DNA from 3 places in the Kocuria sp. BT304 genome. Region 2 is predicted to be linked to each of the others. Evidence: riboswitches for the same ligand, from Rfam matches in the RefSeq annotation. Region 2 holds a riboswitch; each other region holds the start of a gene.

Evidence for each region. A riboswitch is a leader RNA that binds a small molecule or an ion and turns the genes downstream of it on or off. The one in region 2 is predicted to bind S-adenosylmethionine.
Region 1: it holds a riboswitch for S-adenosylmethionine, as region 2 does, so the genes downstream of both, DNL27_RS01800 (cobalamin-independent methionine synthase II family protein) here and DNL27_RS11275 (methylenetetrahydrofolate reductase) in region 2, are expected to answer to the same signal.
Region 3: it holds a riboswitch for S-adenosylmethionine, as region 2 does, so the genes downstream of both, DNL27_RS09095 (bifunctional o-acetylhomoserine/o-acetylserine sulfhydrylase) here and DNL27_RS11275 (methylenetetrahydrofolate reductase) in region 2, are expected to answer to the same signal.

What each region holds. Positions count from the first base shown of each region.
Region 1 covers NZ_CP030039.1:397,399-403,562, forward strand. The annotation lists gene DNL27_RS01795 (MFS transporter) at 17-1,441, opposite strand; gene DNL27_RS01800 (cobalamin-independent methionine synthase II family protein) at 1,700-2,911, opposite strand; SAM riboswitch class I at 2,926-3,012, opposite strand; gene DNL27_RS01805 (3-hydroxybutyrate dehydrogenase) at 3,140-3,892, shown strand; gene DNL27_RS01810 (CoA transferase subunit A) at 3,999-4,730, shown strand; gene DNL27_RS01815 (CoA transferase subunit B) at 4,727-5,404, shown strand; gene DNL27_RS01820 (acetyl-CoA C-acetyltransferase) at 5,401-6,164, shown strand, end outside.
Region 2 covers NZ_CP030039.1:2,566,287-2,572,450, forward strand. The annotation lists gene DNL27_RS11260 (fructosamine kinase family protein) at 1-218, opposite strand, end outside; gene DNL27_RS11265 (hypothetical protein) at 264-1,289, opposite strand; gene DNL27_RS11270 (hypothetical protein) at 1,528-1,857, shown strand; SAM riboswitch class IV at 1,937-2,053, shown strand; gene DNL27_RS11275 (methylenetetrahydrofolate reductase) at 2,098-3,093, shown strand; gene metE (5-methyltetrahydropteroyltriglutamate--homocysteine S-methyltransferase) at 3,256-5,694, shown strand; gene DNL27_RS11285 (aminotransferase class V-fold PLP-dependent enzyme) at 5,775-6,164, shown strand, end outside.
Region 3 covers NZ_CP030039.1:2,045,074-2,051,237, reverse strand. The annotation lists gene DNL27_RS09105 (CPBP family intramembrane glutamic endopeptidase) at 1-608, shown strand, start outside; gene DNL27_RS09100 (VOC family protein) at 744-1,382, opposite strand; SAM riboswitch class IV at 1,488-1,606, shown strand; gene DNL27_RS09095 (bifunctional o-acetylhomoserine/o-acetylserine sulfhydrylase) at 1,681-3,216, shown strand; gene DNL27_RS09090 (homoserine O-acetyltransferase) at 3,213-4,379, shown strand; gene DNL27_RS09085 (GNAT family N-acetyltransferase) at 4,559-5,374, shown strand; gene DNL27_RS09080 (SGNH/GDSL hydrolase family protein) at 5,511-6,164, opposite strand, start outside.

The DNA of each region.
Region 1 (6,164 bases), 590 kb from region 2:
GGTGCGGGAGGGCGGGTCAGTGGCGGGTGGTGCCGGCCACCGCGCCGCCCTCGGGCTCTCCGGCCACCGGCGGGACGACCTCGTCCGGGTGGGACTTGACGTACTCCTCATGCACCTCGGCCACGTGGAGGTCCTTGCCCTGGTCCGAGCTGCGCACGAAGCACACGGCGATGAAGGAGACCAGGGACAGGGCGGCGATGTACAGGCCGATGGTCCAGGCCTGCCCGGTGCGCCCCAGCAGCAGCTCGGCGATCATGGGGGCGAAGGCGCCGCCGATGATGGAGCCGAGGGCGTAGCCGATGGAGACGCCCGAGTAGCGCACGCGGGCCGGGAACATCTCCGCGTACATGGCGGACTGGGGGCCGTAGGAGGGGCCCAGTCCGATGGTGAGGATGAAGATGGCCAGGGCGAACAGCGGCAGGGAGGCCGTGTTGAGCAGCCACCACATGGGGATGGCCCACACAATGATGATGCCGTAGCCGATCATGAACGTGCGCCTGCGTCCCACCTTGTCCGACATCCAGCCGCCCAGCATGGTGAAGATGAGCCAGCCGATGCCGCCCACCAGGGAGGCGACCAGGGTCTCCGGCCGGGACATGTGCAGGACCTTCGTGCCGTAGGAGGCGAAGAACGCGATCACCAGGTAGCCCGCGGCGTTGTTGCCGGCGAAGATCAGCGCGGCGAGCAGGACCTCGCGGGGGTTCTTGCGGAAGAGCTGGCCGAGGGGCGCGGAGGACTCCTTGGCGCGCTGCTGCATCTCCAGGAACACCGGGGACTCGTCCACCGAGCGGCGGATGAGCCAGCCCACGAAGATCAGCACGATGGAGAACAGGAACGGCACGCGCCAGCCCCAGGACTCGAACTGCTGGGGCGTCAGCCCCGTGCTCAGGCCGAACATGAACAGGGTGGCCATGAGCATGCCGATCGGCACGCCGATCTGCGGGTACGCGCCGAAGAGTCCGCGCTTGTTCACGGGGGCGTGCTCCACGGACATCAGGGCCGCGCCGCCCCACTCACCGCCGGCGGAGAAGCCCTGCAGGATGCGCAGCAGCACCAGCAGGATCGGAGCGGCAATGCCGATCTTCTCGTAGGTGGGCAGCAGGCCGATCAACGTGGTGGCCGCGCCCATGCCGAACAGGGTCATCACAAGCGTGACCTTGCGGCCGAAGCGGTCGCCGATGTGCCCCGCCACGATCGCACCCAGTGGGCGGAACAGGAAGCTGATGCCCAGGGAGGCCCACGAGACAACCTGCGCGAGCTGCGCGTTCTCCGCCCCGAGCGGGTTGAAGAAGTGCGCGGCCAGGATGAACGCGGCGGCCTGGGCATAGATGAAGAAGTCGTACCACTCGATGGTGGTGCCCACGAGGGTGCCCGCAAGGACCTTGCGCTCTTCTCGTGACATGGTGTGGCCCTGCGCGGGCGCTGCGGTGGTGGATGCCATGTGGGGTCTCCAGGATCGTCGGACCGGAGTCCGTGGGGTGCCAGTGGCGGGGCCGGCGCATTTACCGACCGATTGGTCTTGACGTGAGTGTAGGGGTGCATGTGAAGCGCGTCACCCGCGTCGTGTATCAAATCGTATATGTTACGCGGGTCACGGGGAAGCCCCTCGATGCCGCGGGCCCGGCCCCCGCGGTGGGTGCCGGGCCCGCGGAGTGCGCGTGCGGCGTCGTCGTGCCCGGGGTGGAGCCGGGGGCGGGGCTCAGAAGAGGCGCTGCGAGGCGATCCGCGCACCCTCCACGAGGGACTCGAGCTTGGCCAGCGCGATCTGCGGGTGCAGCCGCCCGCCCAGACCGCAGTCCGTGGAGGCGATCACGTTCTCCTTGCCCACCACGGACGCGTACTGCTCGATCCGGTCCGCCACGAGCTCGGGGTGCTCCACCACGTTGGTCGAGTGGGAGACGAAACCGGGGTAGACCACCTTGCCCTCGGGCAGCTGGTGGTCCGTCCACACCTTCCACTCGTGGCCGTGGCGCGGGCTGGACGCCTCGAAGCTGTAGCCCTGCGCGCGGATGGTGAGCATGAGGTCCACGAGGTACTTGAACTCGAGGTCGGTGGTGTGCGGGCCGTGCCACGAACCCCAGCACAGGTGGAAGCGGATCTGCTCCTCGGGCAGGTCGCGCAGCGCGTAGTTCAGGGCGTCCACGCGCAGCTGGGTGAAGGCCAGGTAGTCCTCCACTGTGGGCTCGGGGTTGATCTGGTCCCAGGACTCGGCGATCGAGGGGTCGTCGATCTGCACGATCAACCCGGCGTCCGTGATGGCCTTGTACTCCTCGCGCATCGCGTCCGCGCACGCGTAGACCAGTTCCTCGTCGCTCGCGTAGTACTCGTTCTTCACGCGCGCGCACGAGCCGGGGGACAGCGCTGCCACGAACCCCTGCGTGGCCCCGGTCTCGGCCATGGCCTCCTTGATCCGGCGGATGTCACCGGCCACGGCTTCCTGACCCGTGTAGGTCAGCGGGCCCGTGATCTTCGGCTGGGACACGCTTGCGCGGTGGGCCAGGACCCCGGCCGTGGGATCCTCGTAGGCCTCCCGGAACTTGGAGCGGTCGCGGCGGTCCGGGAAGCTCGTGAGCACGATGTTGCCCGGCGACGAGCGCAGCGTCTCCGCCGTCTGCCAGCGGTCCTCGTCCGTGGGGGTCAGCCCGCCCAGGCGGTGGAACGAGTAGTTCCACCAGGCCCCGTAATCCACGGCGCCGGACGTGGTGTGGCCGTACTCGCCGTCATTGACGATGTCCAGGCCGATCTCCCACTGCTTGCGCACGACGTCGATCACCCCGGTGTCCAGCGCCTCACCCAACTGCGCCAGGTCGATCTCCCCGGCCTGGAAGCGGTTGTTGGCCTCGAGCAACTGCGGCGTGCGGGGGAGGGACCCCACGTGGGTGGTCTGGATGCGATCGGTGTTCAAGGGCATGGCTGTGCTGATCCTTTCCATCGGTTCTGGCATTAGCACCGGGTGTGATCCGGTTGCTGCGGCGTGATCGAGCCAGATCTCTGAGCCGCTCTGGATGGGCACCCCTCACCGGGTGTCCGCCCATCCAACCTCACGCACGGGTGGCCGGGCGAATCACGGGCCTGCGTACCCTGGAGTGACCCGGGCCACCGTCCGGGAACCAGGCCGCCGTCCCCGAGGAGTCCGCGCATGACCGAACAGTCCCTGCAGGAGAAGAAGGCACTCGTCACCGGAGGTGCCAGCGGCATCGGTGCGGCGGCCGTCCGGGCGCTCGCCGCGCGCGGTGCGCACGTGGTGGTCGCGGACATCGACCACGACGCCGCCGCGCGTCTCGCGGACGAGGTGGGCGGTGAAGCCTGGGCTGTGGACCTCACGGACACCGCCGCGCTGGCGCGGCTGCGCCTGGACGTGGACGTGCTGGTCAACAACGCGGGCATCCAGAAGGTCTCGCCCGTCCAGGACGTCGATCCTGCGGACCTGCACCGGATCCTCACGCTCATGCTGGAGTCCCCGTTCCTGCTGATCCGCGCGGCCCTGCCGCACATGTACGAGCAGGGCTGGGGCCGGATCGTCAACGTGTCCTCGGTGCACGGGCTGCGGGCCTCGCCGTACAAGGCCGCGTACGTGGCCGCCAAGCACGGCCTGGAGGGGCTGTCCAAGGCGGTGGCCCTGGAGGGCGCGCCGCACGGCGTCACGAGCAACTGCGTGAACCCCAGCTACGTGCGCACCCCGCTGGTGGACAAGCAGATCAAGGACCAGGCGGCCACGCACGGCATCCCGGAGGAGCAGGTGGTCGAGAAGATCATGCTCACCGAGTCGGCCATCAAGCGCCTCGTGGAGCCCGAGGAGGTTGCGGAGCTGATCGCGTTCCTCGCGGGCCCGTCCGCCGGGATGGTCACGGGCTCCTCCTACGCGATGGACGGCGGCTGGACCGCCTCCTGAGACGACGCCGCCCGCGCGCCTGCCGTGCCACGCTTTCGGCAGCCGGGACGCGGACCGTCTACGCTGAGATGCGGATCACATGTGCAGGCAACGCGAAAGGGTGGGCATGTCCAAGGTCAGAGAGGACGTCGCCGGGCTGCTGGCGGAGACCCTGCGGGACGGGATGACGCTCGCGGTGGGCGGTTTCGGACTCTCCGGGATCCCGCGGGACCTCATCGAGGCGGTGCGGGACAGCGGGGTCACGGACCTCACGGTGGTCTCCAACAACATGGGCGTGGACGGCAAGGGCCTGGGCGTGCTGCTCGAGAACCGTCAGGTCTCCCGGGTGCTGGCCTCGTACGTGGGGGAGAACAGGGAGTTCGCGCGCCAGTTCCTGGAGGGTGAGCTCGAGGTGGAGTTCAACCCCCAGGGCACGCTCGCGGAACGGCTGCGCGCCGGCGGTGCGGGGATCCCCGCGTTCTACACGGCCACCGGTGTGGGCACACCCGTGGCGGAGGGCAAGCCCACCGCGGAGTTCGACGGCCGCACGTACGTGCAGGAGCGCGGGATCGTGGCGGACGTGGCCCTGGTGCACGCGTGGCGCGGGGACACCGACGGCAACCTGGTGTACCGGCGCACGTCCCGGAACTTCAACCCGGTGTGCGCGGCGTCCGGGAAGGTCACCTTCGCGGAGGTCGAGGAGATCGTGGCCCCCGGTGAGCTGGACCCGGACCACATCGTGACCCCGGGGGTGTATGTGCAGCACGTGGTGCAGTACTCGGGGGCGCCCAAGGAGATCGAGCAGCGCACCACCCGGCCGCGGCCGGGCGCGGGCGGCGTCGAAGGAGGAGCGGCATGAGCTGGACACGCGACGAGATGGCGGCCATCGCGGCGTCGGAACTGGCCGACGGCGACTACGTGAACCTGGGGATCGGCATCCCCACGCTCGTGGCCAACAACCTGCCGCCGGGCGTGAGCGTGGTGCTGCAGTCCGAGAACGGCGTGCTGGGCATGGGTCCGTTCCCGTACGAGGGGGACGAGGATCCGGACCTCATCAACGCCGGCAAGCAGACCATCACCCTGCAGCCGGGGGCAGCGATCTTCGACTCCGCCACGTCCTTCGGGATGATCCGCGGCGGGCACGTGAAGATGGCCATCCTGGGCGCCATGCAGGTCTCCGAGACCGGGGACCTGGCCAACTGGATGATCCCGGGCAAGATGGTCAAGGGCATGGGCGGCGCCATGGACCTCGTGGCCGGAACCCCTCGCGTGCTGGTGCTCACCGAGCACGTGGCCAAGGACGGCTCCGCGAAGCTCAAGCACGAGTGCGACCTCCCGCTCACCGGTGTGGGCGTGGTGGACCGCATCATCACGGACCTGTGCGTGTTCGACGTGGAGGAGGCCGGACTGGTGCTGCGCACCCTGGCCCCCGGCGTGACCGAGGCAGAGGTGGCCGAGAAGACCGAAGCGAACTACCGGGTGGATCTCGTGGACGTGACCCCCGATTCCGTACCCGTTCAGGAGGAACAGTGACAGAGAACGCCAACGACATCGTGATCGTCAGCGGGGCGCGTACCCCGCAGGGCAAGCTGCTGGGGGCCCTCGCGTCCCAGAGCGCCGTGGACCTGGGCGCGCACGCCATCAAGCACGCCCTCCAGCGCGCGGGTGTGGCACCGGAGGACGTGGACTACGTCTACATGGGCAACGTGGTGCAGGCCGGCGGCGGGCAGAACCCCGCCAAGCAGGCCGCCGTGGCCGCGGGGCTCCCCATGACCGTGCCCGCCATGAGCCTGAACAAGGTGTGCCTGTCCGGGCTGGTGGCCGTGACCGAGGCGGCCCGGATGATCCGCGCGGGCGAGGCGGACGTCGTCGTGGCCGGGGGCATGGAGTCCATGACCAACGCCCCGCACCTGGCGCTGGGCGCTCGCAAGGGGAAGTCCTACGGGGACATGACCCTCGCCGACTCCCTGTCGCACGACGGTCTGGTGGACGTGGAGCTGCAGATCCCCATGGGCGAGCTGACCGAGACCGGCAACACGGACCGCTCCATCTCCCGCGAGGAGCAGGACGAGGTGGCCGCCCGCAGCCACCAGCTCGCGGGCAGGGCGCAGCAGAACGGTGTGTTCGCGGACGAGATCGCGCCGATCGAGATCCCGCAGCGCAAGGGCGATCCGGTGACGGTGTCCGAGGACCAGGGCGTGCGCCCGGACTCCACGGCCGAGGGGCTCGGTAAGCTCCGGGCCGCCTTCACCAAGGACGGCACCATCACCGCGGGCAACTCCTCCCCGATCTC
Region 2 (6,164 bases):
CGCACCTCGTCCGGGGCCACGGCGCGCAGGGCCTCGAGCGCGGCGGCCTCGACCGGCAGCACGCCCTCGGGGGCGTAGCTCATGGTCTTGGCGAACAGGGGCCCGTCCGGGGTGTCCAAGCGGAACGCGTTGGCGCTGTCCCCTCCGCTCAGGGGATGCGCGGCGCTCACGCGCAGCTCGGTCACGAGATCCGGGGGAAGCTCATCCAGGTGTGCCATGGCTCATGTGTAGCACCGCCCTCCGACGGGCTGGGGCGCGCGGGCTCAGCGCACGTTCGCATCGAACAGGTGCCGCCCGGAGGTCTGCGCATTGCACTGCACGTCCGGTGCCCCGGAGCTCTTCTCCCCCGCGCTGGACCAGAAGCAGTGGTACCGGTCCGTCTCCTTGCCGCGGGCACCGGCGGGGCGCCCGGCGCTCTCCACCTCCTGGAGGATCGCGGTCGCCTCGGCGCAGTCCACACCCTCGAGCCCGCTGTACTCGTAGGACCCACCCCGGCACGCGCCGGTGCCCCCGGTGGGGGCCGCCGTCGCGGCGGGTGTGGCGCCCACGGGCCGCATGGTGAAGGAGGACAGCACGGGGAGGATCTCCTCGCGGAACCGGGGACTCTTCGAGAACGCGTCCGCCTCCGCCGCCATGTCCACCGAGGTGTTGATCCCGCCCTGCTGGGTGCCCTGGAAGGACACCATCGTGCCGTCCCCGCGGGAGATGTGACCGAACAGCCGGTCCGCCCCGGTGTTCGACGTGATGCCGTAGGCCACCAGCATGTTGGCCCCCGCGGACTGCCCGGGGTAGGGCCCCACGGCGATGCGCACGGGGTCACCGTGGGAGTCCAGCGCGCCGGGCAGGGTGCCGTGGGACGTGGTGCTCGTGGGTGTCACGGGGCTCGCGATCTGCCCGTCCGGCCGGATGGCCAGCATGAGCACGGTGGCGCCCTCGGCGTCCTTGAGGAGCCACGCCCTGGTCTCGGGCGTCGAGGCGTCCGGTGCGCCCACCGTCCATCCCTGCGGGTAGCGGAACCCGATGCTCCCGTCCGGCGTGGTGAAGCTCTGGGTCAGCTCGGCGGCCTGCGCCGCCTCCGGCGAGGGGCTGGGCCGCACACTCGTGGCGGACGGCGACGCCGCGGCGTCGCCCGAGCGACCCGGCGTCGCCCCGCTCGTGACCCCGGCCCCCGACGGCGCGGCGGACGAGGCCCCAGAAGAACCGTCCCCTCCCGACGGCGCCCCGCACGCCCCCAGGGCGAGCACGAGGGTGGCCACGGACAGGCAGCGCAGGGCGCGGGAGGTCGTCATGGTGACGAGTCTCACAGCTGGATCGCCTCCGGCCAAGTGCATTCGAAGACATGAAAACGTGTTGCGCGCCCAACCCCGCCCCCAGAACGGCCCACACCGGCCCCACGTGCGACGACACCCCGGGTTGCTAGGATGAGCGCACTGCCGGCCCGCGCATTCTCGTTCTCGTTCATGTCCTCCGGAGTCACCGCGAGTCGTCGCGGCACACCGTCCGCACCGTCTGCACCGCAAGGGATCCATGACACCGCTGCTGCGTCACCACCGACTGGAGAACGGCCTCTACCAGCTTTCCGCCGTGCTCGGCGTGTTCACCGCGTGCGTCTACACCGCGTCCTTCCTGTTCACGGACTGGTCCGTGCACGCGCCCTATGCCCCGTTCTTCCTGGCCGTCACCACCGGTTCGTTCACGCTGTGCGCGGTGACCGTGTCCCTCGTGCGGCTCTTCCACGAGGACCAGTGCCCGGGCCCGGAGGACTCCTCCGACCTGTTGGACACCGAGCGGATCGTACTCGGCTTCACGCGGGACCCGCACCACACCGGCAGCACCCGCGGCGCCCTCCCGCGCTGATCCCCCGCCCCGACCCACGACGCCGCACGGCCTCCTTTTGACACTCTCCCCGCCCGTGCTACTGTCGCAGCCAACAAAGGATCATGAGTCCCGGTGCAAAGCTCTGGCTAACCGGGCGGCAACCCTCCTGCTGTAGTGGGGTGCCCCAGATGACGATCCGGCCGTCACGCAACCGCGTGGCTGGCAAGTACGGCGCACGGAAATCGACCTCCGGCGTCCTACCGCCGGAGGTTTTCTCATATGTCCGCACCCCTGACCGCCGTCCACCAGGACCTCACCGCGGCGGGCGCCGCGCCCTCGGGCACGTCCTGGCTGGTGCGCCGGCCCCGCCGTTCCACGCTCGTCTCGTTCGAGGTGTTCCCCCCGCGCCCCACCACGGACCCGGACACCGTGTGGCGCAGCATCGACGCCATGGCCCAGGCCGGACCGGACTTCTTCTCGGTCACGCACGGACACTCGGGCGGGCGCGGTGTCTCCCGCGAGGCCCTGCGGCACCTGCGCCGGACCACCCGCACGCCCGTGATGGCGCACTTCACGTGCGGCGGCACGGACCGCGCCGGACTGGAACGCTCCGTGGAGCATCTGCTGGACGACGGCGTGCGGGACCTCCTCGCACTGCGCGGGGACCCGCCCCTGGGTGCGGGTGAGTGGGTGACCCCTCCCGGGGGGATCGGCCGGGCCTCGGAGCTGGTGCGGCTCATCCGCGACGTCGAGCGGCGTCGTTTCGGGGACGGCTTCCGCCCCGGCACCCGGCCGCTGTCCGTGTCGGTGGCGTGCTACCCCTCCCCCGCGCGCGGCCGCGACTTCGAGGCGGACCTGGCTTCCCTGTGGGAGAAGCAGGAGGCCGGCGCTGACTACGCGATCACGCAGGTGCTGTACGAGCCCGAGGACTACGCCGCGTTCCTCGAGCGGGCGCGCTCCGAGGGGATCCACATTCCCGTGGTGGCCGGCCTGATGCCGCTGACCAACCCGAAACGGTTGCAGCGGATGACGGAGATCACCGGTGTGCCCGTGCCCGAGCGGCTCACCCGGTTCCTCACCGCGGGTTCCCCGGACGAGCTGCGGCACCGGGGCACCGCCGCCACGTTGACCCTGATCGACGACCTCCTGGACCTCGGCTGCGCCGGCTTCCACCTGTACACCTTCAACCGCCCGGACGCGGCGCTGACCATCCTGGAGCACCTGCGCGTGCGGGACGCCGCCCGCGAGTACCGGGGCCGCAGCCCCGCGGCCTGACCCGGGCAGCGTCGGGCGCCCCGCCTACATCGGAGACGCCCCGGCAGGCCCGGTGCCCGGCACGGCATCGTCACCAACCCACCCGTCCCGCCGCGGACCCACCCGCGGTGCGGCTGCCCCACACCCTTTTCCACCCCGGACCGACCCTCGCAAGGAGAGATCATGACCGTCACGAACCCCGCCACCCTGCCCGCCGCCACGATCCTGGGCTATCCGCGCATCGGCCCGGACCGCGAGCTCAAGCGTGCGCTCGAAGCCCACTGGAAGGATCCCGCCCGGCACCCCGCGAGCACCGTGGTGGACACGCTCGGCGCCCTGCGCGAACGCACCACCCTGCGGCTGCGGGAGCTCGGGCTCGGCGCCGAGCACGCCATCCCGTCCGAGGGCTTCGCCGTGGACCACGTGCTGGACACGGCCCTGGCCCTCGGCGCGGTCCCGGCCCGTTTCACTGCGGACGGCTACTCCCCCGCCGCCCCGGACACCCCCGAGGGCATCGGCCTGCTCACCGCGCTGTCCCGGGGCACGGACCGGCTGGAGCCGCTGGAGATGACCAAGTGGTTCGACACCAACTACCACTACTACGTCCCGGAGATCGGCCCGGACACCCCCCTCAGCGCGCACCCGGAGAGCCTCGTGGCCCGCTACCTGGACACCCTCCGGCGCACCGGGGTGCGGACCCGCCCCGTGCTCGTGGGTCCGGTGACCCTGCTGATGCTCTCCCGCCCGGAGACCACCGACGACGCCCCCGTGGATCCGCTGGGCCGCCTGGAGGACGTGGTGGGTCTCTACGTGCGGATCCTCTCGGAGCTCGCCGCGGCCGGTGTGCAGTGGGTGCAGCTGGACGAGCCCGCTCTCGCCGCGGACGGCTGGGCGGTGGAGCGCACCGAGATCGTGGCCGCCGTGGAGTCCGCCTACCGCCGGCTCACGTTCCCGGCGGACCGCCCCGCCGCACTCGTGACCGTGGGCTACGGGGATGCCGGTGGGGACGCCCTGCTGGCCCTGGCCCGTACGGATGCGGAGGCCCTGGCCGTGGACCTGGACCGCGGGGACGTCCCCGGTGCCGAGGCGCTGCGGGCGTGGGGCGAGCGCCCGGTCGTGGCCGGCGTCGTGGGCGGTCGCACCGTGTGGCGCACGGACCTGGCGGGCGCCACGGACACCCTGGACCGGTTGCGCGCCGCGGCCCGCGGCCCCGTGGCGGTGGGCACGGCCACGCCGCTGCTGCACGTCCCGCACGACGTCACCCAGGAGACCGGGCTGGACCCGGACGTGCGCAGCTGGGTGGCGTTCGCTGACCAGAAGGTCACCGAGGTGGTCGAGCTCGCGCGCGGCGTCGAGCACGGCTGGGAGGCGATCACGCAGACCCTGGAGACGGACGCCCGGATCCGCGCGGCCCGCGCCGCCCACCCGGCCACGCACCGGCCCGAGGTCCGCGAGCGCACCGCCGCGGTGCGCGGCGAGGACCGCGTGCGGGCTTCCGCCGTCGAGCGCCGGGCGGCGCAGCACGAGCGGCTGCGGCTGCCGCTGCTGCCCACCACCACCATCGGCTCGTTCCCGCAGACCACCGAGATCCGTGCGACCCGCGCTGCCCACCGCGCCGGGCGCCTGGACGACGCCGCCTACACGGAGGCGATCCGGCGGGAGATCGCCCGCACGGTGCGCGCGCAGGAGGAGCTGGGCCTGGACGTGCTGGTGCACGGCGAGCCGGAGCGCAACGACATGGTGCAGTACTTCGCGGAGGCCCTGGACGGCTTCGCGACCACGCGTCACGGCTGGGTGCAGTCCTACGGCTCGCGGTGCACGCGCCCGTCCATCCTGTTTGGGGACGTCTCCCGGCCCGCGCCCATCACCGTGGACTGGACCGGGTACGCGGCGTCGCTCACGGACCGTCCTGTGAAGGGCATGCTCACGGGTCCGGTGACGATCCTCGCGTGGTCCTTCGTGCGGGACGACGCCCCCGCGGCGGAGGTCGCGGACCAGGTGGCGCTGGCTCTGCGGGACGAGATCACGGACCTCGAGGCCGCCGGGACCGCCGTGGTCCAGGTGGACGAGCCAGCGCTGCGGGAGCTGCTGCCGCTGCGCGAGGCGGACCGCCCGGCGTACCTGGAGTGGTCCGTGGGGTCGTTCCGGCTGGCCACCGGAGCCGCCGCCCCGGACACGCAGATCCACACGCACCTGTGCTACTCGGAGTTCGAGACGGTGCTGGACGCGATCGAGGGCCTGGACGCGGACGTCACCACCCTGGAGGCCTCCCGCTCCGGCTCGGGCATCGTGGACGGGCTCGCCGCCGCGGACTTCCCGCGGGACGTGGGTCCCGGCGTGTGGGACATCCACTCCCCGCGCGTGCCCACGTTCGAGGAGGTCGCCGGGCGCGTGCGCCACGCCGCGCACGCCATCGGTGCCGACCGCGTGTGGGTCAACCCGGACTGCGGTCTGAAGACCCGCGCCTGGCCCGAGACGCGGGCCGCCCTGGACCGTCTGGTGGCCGCCGCGGTCACGGTGCGCGGCGAGCTCGCCCGCGCGGACCGGGACGGCCAGGGCAACGACGCCGCCCGGGCCGTCCCGCCCGGCACCGCCCCTGCGGGGGCCGCGGCCACGCGCTGAGGCGCACGGCCCACCACCGGAGCACCACCCGCGCGGCTCCCGCACCGGGAGCCGCGCGGCACCGAGGAACGGAGAATGTTATGAGCGCCACCACGGCTGCCCCACCACTGGGGACGCCCATCATCCAGCCCATCCACCACAGCGCGGCCTACGCGTTCGACACCCTCGCGGACGCCCGCGCCGTGTTCGCGCAGCGGGCCGGTGGGTACACGTACGCGCGGACGGGCAACCCGAACGTCGCGGCCCTGGAGGCCGAGATCGCCCGGCGCGAGGGCGGAGCGGGTGCCGTGGCGGCGTCGTCGGGCCAGGCGGCCGTGGCGCTGGCCCTGCTCACGCTCACGGGACCGGCGCGGGACGCCCACGCCGTGGTGTCCTCACGGCTCTACGGCGGGTCCGTGGACCTGCTCACGGACACCCTCGAGGACACCGGGCTCGAGGTGAGCTTCGCGGATCCCCGCGATCCGCGCGAG
Region 3 (6,164 bases), 520 kb from region 2:
CGACGCTCAACCAGCCCCTGAGCCCGCTGCCCGTGCTGGACGCCCTGCGCCGGCTCACCGGGATCTGCTTCGCCCTGGTGCCCGTGGCGCTCGCGCTGTACCTGCTCGCGGGCACCGCGTCCCGCATCCCGGCCGTGCTGCACTGCATCGGCGTGGACACTCGGCGCCCGGGGCACGACGCCGCCTGGGGGCTCGCGCTGTTCGTGATGATGGGCGGTGGCACGCTCGGACTCTACCAGGCCGGGCGGGCCCTCGGGATCACGGCGGAGATCACCACGTCCACGCTGGGAACCACGTGGTGGACCGTCCCGCTGCTGCTTCTCACCGCCCTGCGCCATGCACTGGTGGAGGAGGTCATCGTGGTGGGGTTCCTCGCGGACCGGATGCGCCGGCTGGGGCGTTCGTGGTGGACGGTGGCGGTGGTGTCCTCGGTGCTGCGGGCGAGCTACCACCTGTACCAGGGCATCGGCCCGGCGCTCGGCAACCTGGTGATGGGGCTCGTGTTCGTGTGGCTCTACCGCCGCGGTGGGCGGCTCGCCCCGCTGCTGCTCGCCCACTTCCTGCTGGACGCCGTGGGGTTCCTGGTGCCTCAGCTCCTGGGCGGCTGAGCGCCACCGCGGGTACCAACCCGTTTGCTGGCGGGAACCGCGACCACGGGTGAACCGTGGGGCGCGCGGCAGACGCACCGGCCCGCGGGACCGTGCGAGCGGCGTCGTCGTGCCCGGAGGGTGCGGTGGGCGGGATCAGATGGTGACGGGCCCGTCCGGCGTGTCGAAGGAGACGGCCATGAGACCCGGGGTGCCGTTCGGGGCGCTCCAGGTGACGTCCAGCGAGCGCAGGACGCCCTCCACCGGCCCGCCCAACCAGTCCGTGACGCGCTCCGAGGATCCGGCAATCTCCATGCCCGTGAGGCGCACGTCCGTGATCCGCGCCCGGGAGGGGTGCATCTCGTCCTCGGAGTCGAAGTGGATCATGAACGGCAGCTGCGGGTCCGAGATCAGGCCCTTGACGCCGATCTGGTGCCACTGCAGCTGACGGCCGTCCGGGAAGATGCGCCCGCCCGGCACGGCGGGGCGCCCCAGCTTCTGCTCGAACGGTGCGAGGTCCGGGACCTCCACGACCCACCCGAGCCAGCCGCCACCGGCCTCCGAGCGGGCACGCACGGCCTGGCCGAACGGCGCCTTGTCCGCGGCGGGGTGCTCCAGGACGGTCACGACCTCCACGTACTGGTGGTCGGTCAGCGGCAGGATCATGTTCCGGGTGCCGAAGCGGGGATGGACCCCGCCCTTCACCGGCTCGATCCCCAACCGGTCCGCGATGCGTTCGGTGGTGGCCTCCAGGCCGTCCGGCTGTGCTGCGAAGCAAACGTGGTCCAGCTTCATGCTGTCATCGTGGCACCCGTCACACGGGCCTCCAAATCGGTGGGTGCAACACTGCGGACACCGGACTTGACGTGGCAGCGGCCGGGTTCCCAGACTGGAGGTCTAGGTCACGAGAGTCAGCGTCAAGCCCCAGCTTGCTGACCGGCAACCCTCCCACCGCGGCGGGGTGCCCTGGGTGAAGACCTGGCCGGGACGTCGTCCGACGCCCACGGCAAGCGCGGGCCACCGGTCGCTCGTTCGTGCGGGCACCGTGCGGACGGTCGCCTGGCCCCTGATCCTTCCGAGAAGGCGAATGGCCATGAGCACAGCACCCACCCCCGAAAACCCCCAGGACTGGGCGTTCGAGACCCGCCAGATCCACGCGGGCCAGAACCCTGACCCCGTGACGGGTTCGCGGGCGCTGCCCATCCACCAGACCTCGTCCTTCGTGTTCCCTGATGCGGACACGGCCGCCGCGCGGTTCGCGCTGCAGGACATGGGCCCCATCTACTCCCGCCTGACCAACCCCACCACGGAGGTGGTGGAGAAGCGCATCGCCTCCCTGGAGGGCGGCGTCGGTGCGCTGATGGTCTCCTCCGGGCAGGCCGCGGCCACGCTCGCGGTGCTCAACCTGGGCGGGGCGGGCACGCATGTGGTGGCCAGCCCGTCCCTCTACGGCGGCTCGTACAACCTGCTGCGCCACACGCTGCCGCGGTTGGGCGTGGAGACCACGTTCGTGGCGGACCCGGACGACCCCCAGCAGTGGCGGGATGCCGTGCGGCCCTCCACCGTGGCGTTCTTCGGAGAGATGATCCCCAATCCCCGCAACGACGTCCTGGACGTGGAGACCGTTGCCGGGATCGCCCACGAGGCCGGGGTGCCGCTGATCGTGGACAACACCGTGGCCACCCCGTACCTGGTGCGGCCCATCGAGTGGGGCGCGGACATCGTGCTGCACTCGGGCACCAAGTTCCTGGGCGGTCACGGCACGGCGATCGGCGGATTCATCGTGGACGCGGGGCGCTTCGACTACGGCGCGGACCCGGAGCGGTTCCCCGGCTTCAACCAGCCGGACCCCACGTACAACGGCCTGGTGTACGCGCGGGATCTGGGTGAGGGCGGGGCCTTCGGCGTGAACCTCTCCTACGTGCTCAAGGCCCGTGTGCAGCTGCTGCGAGACCTGGGCACGTCCATTTCCCCGTTCAATGCGTTCCTCATCGAGCAGGGCATCGAGACCCTGTCCCTGCGCGTCGAGCGCCACGTGACCAACGCCCAGCGGGTGGCGCAGTGGCTCGAGGCCCGCCCCGAGGTGCGCTCGGTGTCCTACGCGGGGCTGCCGTCCTCGCCGTGGCACGAGCGCGCGCGGAAGTACGCACCGCGCGGGGCGGGGTCCGTGCTCGGCTTCGTGCTGGAGGGCGGCAAGGAGGCGGGAATCTCGTTCGTGGACGCGCTGAGCCTGCACTCCAACGTGGCGAACATCGGGGACGTGCGGTCCCTGGTGATCCACCCGGCGTCGACGACGCACGCGCAGCTCTCCGAGGACGAGCAGCGCGCGGCGGGCGTGGAGCCCGGCTTCGTGCGGCTCTCGGTGGGCACCGAGGGGATCGAGGACATCCTCGCGGACCTCGAGGCGGGCTTCGCGGCCCTGGCCGCGGCTCCGGGTGTCCGGGACGCCCGCCTCGACCGGGGCGATCAGGACCTGGCGCGCTCGCAGGCGGATCGGGCGGCGCACGGCACCGTGCGCGCCGCCTCCGCTGGTACCGAGCCAGCCGTGGACCCCGGCGCCGGCGCGGACGGCGGCCCCGCGGCGTCGTCGACGGTGCGTGCGGCCGCGGCCGCAGAGCCCACGGCATGACCGTGGTGCAGACGGCCCCGGCGGTGCGCCGGGACGGCGTGGTGCGGGCCGTGGAGATCGGAGAGCTCACCCTGGAGTCCGGCTTCCGGCTCCCGGACGTGCGCCTGGCCTACGAGACGTGGGGTGAGCTGGCCCCGGACGGCTCCAACGCGGTGCTGGTGGAGCACGCGCTCACGGGCGACTCGCACGCGGCGCGCGGCACGGCCGTGGGCTACGGGGACACCGCGCCCTTCGACATGGACGGCCGGCGTGCAGCCGCGGACGCCGGCGGCTGGTGGGACGGGCTCATCGGACCGGGCGCGGCCATCGACACCAACCGCTGGTTCGTGGTGTGCGCCAACATCCTGGGCGGCTGCCACGGCAGCACGGGCCCCGCGAGCCTCGCCCCGGACTCCGCCCCGTGGGGCTCGCGCTTCCCGCGCATCACCGTGCGGGACACCGTGGCCGCCGAGGCCCGGCTCGCGGACCGGCTCGGGATCCGGCGCTGGCGGCTCGTGGTGGGCGGTTCGATGGGCGGTGCCCGCGCCCTGGAGTGGGCCGTGTGCCACCCCGGGCGGGTCGAGGCGTGCGCGGTGATCGCCGCCAACGCCCGCGTGAGCGCTGAGCAGCTCGCGTGGGGCCACGCGCAGGCGCTCGCCATCCGCCAGGACCCGCGGTTCGCCCGGGGCGACTACTACTCCGGGGCCCACCCGGACGAGGGCCTCGGGCTCGCACGGCGGATCGCGCACATCACCTACCGCAGCGCCCACGAGCTCGCCGCCCGCTTCGGCCGGGAGGCCCAGCCGCGGGAGGACCCCGCGGGCACGCACCCGGGCACCCGGGGACGCTACCGGGTGGAGGGCTACCTGGACCACCAGGCGGTCAAGCTCGCCGCGCGCTTCGACGCGAACGCGTACCTCAGCGTCAACGAGACGCTGATGTCCCACGACGTCGCCCGCGGCCGCGGCAGCCTCCGGCGGGCTCTCGCCCGCACCAGCTGCGAGTGGCTCGTGGCGGCGGTGGACTCGGACCGGCTGTTCCCGCCCGAGGAGTCCGCCGAGCTCGCGGCCGCACTGCCGGGTGAGCACGAGGTGCACACCATCACCTCCCCGAGCGGGCACGACGGCTTCCTGCTGGAGACCCCGCAGGTGGGTCGACTGCTGCGAGCGGTGCTGCCGGACTGACGGACGTGCCCTGCGCGACGGCGCCCGCACCCCGGGAACGGGAGCGGGCGCCGTCGTCGTGGGACGTGGCGGGGAGGCAGGTCACGGCATGACACCGTCCGGGCAGTCTCGGAATGCCCCCTGGACGCGCAGGGGTGGGGGCCTTGCCAGGGACGGCGGGCGGTGCCACGCTCTGCCACATGCAAACCGGGACACTGCTCGATGCCTACGACTCGCAGCTGCGGGGCGCCGCCGAGATGGCCGACGCGCCCGACGTGCTGCGTCTCGGACCCCTGCTCGCCGGGGTGTTCCCAGCGCGGCGGCGCGCCTTCGTCTCCTCCGCCCCCTTCTCGATGGGCGGGGCAGAACTGGACCACCTGATCGCCGAAGTGATCGCGACCTGTGAAGCGGACCCGCGCGTGGACCACATCTCCTGGAAGACCCGGTCGCACGACCCGCTGCCCCGCCTGCTGAGCCGACTCCAGCACCACGGTTTCGCCCTCGGGGAGCCCGAGACGGTCATGGTGGGTGAGGCGGATGCGGTCGCCGCCGCCCTCGCCGGGCAGGAGCCCCTCCGTGGGTACGCCGTGGAGCGGGCCGCAACGGAGGTCCAGCTGCGAGAGGCGGAGCACCTGGCAGGACGGGTTTTCGAGGACTCGCCGGAACGCATCCGGCTCCAGCAGGACCAGCTGGTCGAGCGGTGGCGAAGCGCCCCCGGGACGTTCGAGATGTGGGCGGTACGCGACGGGGACGGCCAGGTGGTCTGTTCCGGGCGCCTCGAGTTCCCCGACCGTACTGACTTCGCGGGGCTCTGGGGCGGCGCGTGCCTGGACGAGCACCGTGGGCGCGGGCTGTACCGGGCCCTGGTGGACCAGAGAGCCCGCTCGGCCCGGGACCGGGGGCGGTCACTGCTCCACGTCGACTGCAGCGAGTACTCGCGGCCCATCCTCCAGCGGGTGGGGCTCGTGCCCGTCACCACGGTGAGATCGGCCACGCGCACGTGCGCCTCACCGTGACGGCGACGAGCCCTCGCATCCGTGCTGGTGGCCCTGCGGCGCGTGCGGCTCGGTGGCGGTCTGCGCAGGACGGCGCCCGCACCCCGGGAAGGGGAGCGGGCGCCGTCGTCGTGGGGTTCAGCAGAGTAGTGGGCGCTCAGGCCTCCTCGGCCTGCTCCGGGATCTGCTCGCCCGCGCCGGGGATCGTGGCCTGGCCGAACGCGGGGCGCTTGGCGGTGACGTAGTCCCCGGAGCTGCGGCGCCGGATGCGGCGGCCCACCCACGGCACCAAGTACTTGCGGGCCCACACCATGTCGTCCCGGCGGGCCTCGCGCCACGTGCGCTCGGGGCGCCCCTCGGGGTGGTCCGGCGTGAGGCCGTGGTCCACGCCCAGGCAGTCCAGGGTCTCGCACGCGATGAGCTGGTGGCCCAGCGGGGAGAAGTGCAGGCGGTCCGGGGCCCACATGCGCGGATCGCCCAGCTGGTGCAGACCCCACAGGTCCACCATCACGGCGTCGTGGCGGGCGGCCACCGTGCGCACGTTCTCGTTCCAGATGGCCACGCGCCCGCGGATGCTGCGCAGCACGGGGGTGTTGCCGATGTCCGGGCCGTCGAACATGGCCACGGTGGCACCGGTGGCCGTGATCTGCTCGATCACCGCGTCCAGGCGGGAGGCGATGTCGTCCGGGTCCGCGTTGGGGCGCAGCATGTCGTTGCCGCCCGCGCTGATGGTCACGAGGTCCGGCCGCAGCTCCAGGGCCGGTTCCAGCTGCTCGTCCACGATGGGCTGGAACAGCCGACCGCGGATGGC